2 regions of the Adlercreutzia sp. ZJ138 genome follow, and region 2 is predicted to be linked to the other one. Evidence: predicted binding sites of a transcription regulator. Region 2 holds the regulator's gene; the other holds the start of a gene.
What was found. Region 2 encodes LexA, which represses DNA repair genes until DNA is damaged. Its sites were predicted from a motif close to CNAACANNTGTTNG; they were not measured.
Positions count from the first base shown of each region.

Region 1: a site for LexA is predicted at 635-648, ahead of uvrA (excinuclease ABC subunit UvrA). Genes of this name have one in related genera too.

Region 1 is NZ_JAAKEA010000013.1:6,402-8,608, forward strand. Features, by position in the region: gene G7Y43_RS06510 (tyrosine recombinase) at 1-563, shown strand, start outside; gene uvrA (excinuclease ABC subunit UvrA) at 828-2,207, shown strand, end outside.
Region 2 is NZ_JAAKEA010000005.1:69,525-71,731, reverse strand. Features, by position in the region: gene hflX (GTPase HflX) at 1-662, shown strand, start outside; gene lexA (transcriptional repressor LexA) at 673-1,311, opposite strand; gene nrdR (transcriptional regulator NrdR) at 1,831-2,207, shown strand, end outside.

The DNA of each region.
Region 1 (2,207 bases), on a different contig from region 2:
GCTTGCTATCGGTGCACGCGAAGCGCGATGCGAAAGGAAACCCGCGCGAACAATCGGATGCCGATATACGCGATCAGGCACTCCTGGAGTTTCTATACGCTTGTGGTGCGCGCGTTTCCGAGGCGTCGGGGTTACTGATGAGTAACGTTGATTTCGCCCAGAAGCAGGCGAAAGTGCTCGGTAAGGGGTCAAAGGAGCGCATTATCCCTTTGCACGATATGGCGATTTCATCCTTGCGCACCTATGTGATGGTTGCCCGTCCGCACTTGCTCGATGGGAAGCAGTGTGATTACGTATTCGTGTCGACGCGCGGCAACCAGATGGGCACTGATGCGATGCGTAAGATGTTTAAAGCAACGGTGCTCGCCGCAGGACTCGACCCGTCGCTCTCGCCACATGACATGCGTCACACGTTTGCTACTGATCTTCTGGCTGGCGGTGCCGATTTGCGTAGCGTGCAGGAGATGCTGGGTCACGCGAGCCTGTCGACCACGCAAATCTACACGCACCTGTCGCCTGAGCGTCTAAAACGAGCACACGCCCAAGCCCACCCCCGTGCATAGGGAATTTGGTTTCGGTATCGGCTTTGCGGGTGGCGCGGGGGTTGTGTGCAATTGTTGAACAAACCGTTAAGCGAACAAATGTTTTATAATTGCTACGTACAATAGGGAAGGCTTTGCCACAGGCTTGCGGGGCAACGCTGCGCGGGTGCGAAGGGTTGCTTTGCGCAGAGTGCTCGAGTGCGAGAAGTGATGCCATGTGTGCTCCCTCTTCGTCTGTGGCGGGCGAGAAGAATCATTGTTTTGAAATGGAGGAAGGGCGCTGCTATGGGCCAGGATTCCATCGTAATAAAAGGTGCGCGCGAGCACAATTTGAAGAACATCGACGTCACCATTCCGCGTGATGCACTGGTGGTTATAACAGGGCTTTCCGGCAGCGGCAAGTCGAGCCTGGCGTTCGACACTATGTACGCCGAGGGACAGCGCCGCTACGTCGAAAGCCTTTCCAGCTATGCTCGTATGTTTCTTGGACAGATGAGCAAGCCCGACCTCGATAGCATCGACGGGTTGTCGCCCGCTGTATCCATCGATCAGAAAACAACAAGCCGAAACCCGCGGTCAACGGTGGGAACAACCACGGAGATCTACGACTACCTACGCTTGCTGTTCGCCCGAGTGGGAACGCCGCACTGCCCTGAATGCGGGCGTCCTATCCAAAAGCAAACAACCGATCAGGTAACCGACGAGATTTTGGTGCTTGCTACACCGGGCGAGGCTACGCGGGCTATTATCATGGCTCCTGTAGTTGCTGGTCGCAAGGGCGAGTTTACCAAGCTGCTCGCTGACGTGCAGAAAGAGGGCTTCAGTCGCGTTCGTATCGACGGCGAAATCGTAAAGCTCGATAATGAGCCGCCCGTACTGAACAAGAAACGCAAGCATTTCATTGACGTGGTGGTTGATCGTGTTCAGCTTAAAGAGAGCGCGCTGCGCCGCATTGCTGAGGCGGTGGAGCTTGCCACATCGCTTGCCGAAGGTCGCGTGCTCGTGCAGGTTCTGGGTGCCGACGGGAAACCTCAAGGCGTTGCCGGCGGGCGTTCGTCAGGTGCAACGGGTGGCTTGGGTGACGGCGAACACATCTTCTCGCTCGCGCTTGCGTGCCCTGAGCATGGCCATTCGATGGATGAATTGCAGCCGCGCGACTTCTCATTCAACGCGCCGTATGGCGCATGCCCCGATTGTTTGGGTATCGGCAGTAGGGACGAAGTCGACCCGGCGCTCATGGTTCCCGATCCGTCGCTTTCCCTTGCTGAGGGGGCAATCGCACCGTTTCGTTCTGGCAACTACTATCCGCAGGTGCTGCGCGCGGTGGCAGAGCACGTGGGGGTTAACGCCGACATGCCGTGGGAAGACATGCCAAAGGCAGCGCATGACGCGCTTTTGTGGGGTATTCCAGGAGAGAAGGTGCGCGTCGATTACTTAACGGTTGATGGACGTGAAACCTACTGGTTTATCGACTGGGAAGGTGCCGCTGCGGCGGTGACGCATCGTTTTCAAGAGGCCCAATCCGATTCACAACGCGAGAAACTAGGCGCGTATTTTTCCACGGTGCCGTGCAATACCTGCAAAGGCAAGCGTTTAAAGCCCGAGATTCTGGCAGTCACCGTAGGTGGGCGTTCTATCGATGAGGTGTGTGGCTTAAGTGCACTC
Region 2 (2,207 bases):
TCAAAGTCGCGCTTGCTGGGTATACAAATGCCGGAAAGTCAAGTCTTCTCAACCGTTTAACCGGCGCTGACGTGCTCAGCTACGACCAGCTGTTTGCCACGCTTGATTCCACCACACGCAAGTTTGAACTTGAACAAGGCCGTGAAATCACCATAACCGACACGGTTGGTTTTATCCAAAAGCTCCCGACCACACTCGTGGAAGCGTTCAAGTCGACGCTTGACGAGATATCCGGTGCCGATTTGGTGCTGCACGTGATCGACGCTTCGTCACCCGACCGAGATGCGCAGATTGAAGCAGTGCAAGATGTGCTGGGGCAAATCCATGCCGAGAACATTCCACGCATTGAGGTGCTAAACAAAACCGACTTGCTCGATAGCGCGCAAGTAGAAGCGCTGCGCGCACGGCGTCCCGACAGTGTGCTTGTTTCGGCGAGCACGGGACAAGGCATAGACGATTTGGTTAACCGTCTGGCGCAAGCCGCCGCATCAAGCGACGTTCACATTGAGACGGTTATTCCCTACAATAACGGTAATCTCGTGTCACTTGCGCATGAGCGCTGTCACATTCTCTCCGAATACTACGAAGCAGACGGCACACACTTGACGATGCTTGTTCCGACATCGTATGTTTCGACGTTCTGTCCGAAGAGTAACCAGTAAATAGCTTTGATCACAACCGTCTGAACACGGCTACAACTTTTCCTGCAATGGAGCAGTCTCTCGTGATAATGGGATCCATGGAGGAATTCTCTGGTTGCAAGCGAACGTGATCCTTTTCGCGATAGAACGTTTTGACAGTCGCTCCATCGTCGATGATTGCAACCACGATGTCACCATTGTTGGCAACCGGCTGCTCCTTCACGACCACGTAGTCTCCATCGTTGATGCCCACCTCAATCATCGAGTCGCCGCGCACTGACAACATGAACGACGGCGCATCGCCAACGATGTCGGTGGGAAGCGTGATGGTTTCAGTGATGTTCTCTTCAGCGAGGATCGGTGTGCCAGCGGCTACATTTCCAACGAGCGGAACGTTGATAGTTTTGCTGAATCCCATAGGCGAGGTTGCAACAGCAGCAGGAGCCGCGTCGATCGGATGCGCTAAGGCAATAGAGCGCGACTTTAAGGGGTCGCGCTTAATAAGGTTTTTCTGCTCAAGCGCCTTAAGATGCACGTGAACCGTGGAAGGGGAGGACAGGCCGAGCGATTGGCAGATCTCCCGAACGGTGGGCCCATAGCCCTTTTCCCGGATGCATTCCTCGATGCAGTCCAGTACGGCTTGTTGCCGTTTGGTGATCTTCTCGTCCATAGCCAACTCCTTTAAGAAAAGCGAACATTTGTTTCAAATTCTATTGACGTGAACCTTTGTTCGGTCTATTATAAACACGAACAAAGGTTCTATGCAAGAGCAAAGGGGCTGAAAATGAGAATAGAAGATACAATGTGGGCGGTATCCGGCACGGCAGCACTCGCTCGCGCACCCCATGTCGCTCCATCCGCAGCCACAGGCAACGTGATACCGTTCGATCACTGCCAACGCACACATTTGGAAGGCGATTTGCGTCACCGGACACCTTGTCCATCGCTTCAACAGTGTAGCAATCGCATAAGGCTTGAAAACGTACCTCTCGTACGTCAGCTCACATACGGAACCAGCGAAGGGTGTCCATTTAATCTGTTTACACGCAAGCAGATCGCGGTGAGTGCCGTACTGTTCACTGCTGTGTCGTATCTCGTTGCATTGGTGTGATCATTAAGACACCATAACCATTGAACCACAATATATTGTATGGTAGCCTAAGCGCACTCAGCTGAGAGGGGAGTGCGCATGTATTGTCCAAGCTGCGGCAACCTTGAGTCGAAAGTCGTCGACTCCCGACCGTCTGAAGATGGAACTTCCATCCGACGCCGTCGCGAATGCCTTGAATGTGGGCATCGGTTCACCACGTACGAACGACTGGGAGACAATCCTGTCATGGTGATGAAAACAAACGGATCAACTGAAGTATATGACCGCGAAAAGCTCATGCGAGGCCTCACCATCGCTTGTGCGAAACGTTCGGTTTCACCCGACGATCTTTCATCATTGGTCGCCGACATCGAAGCTGAACTGCGCAACAAGCCGAAGTACGAAGTGACTTCGAAAGAACTTGGCGATATGGCGCTTGAGCGTTTAGCCAGCATTGATGAGGTTGCCTTCGTTCG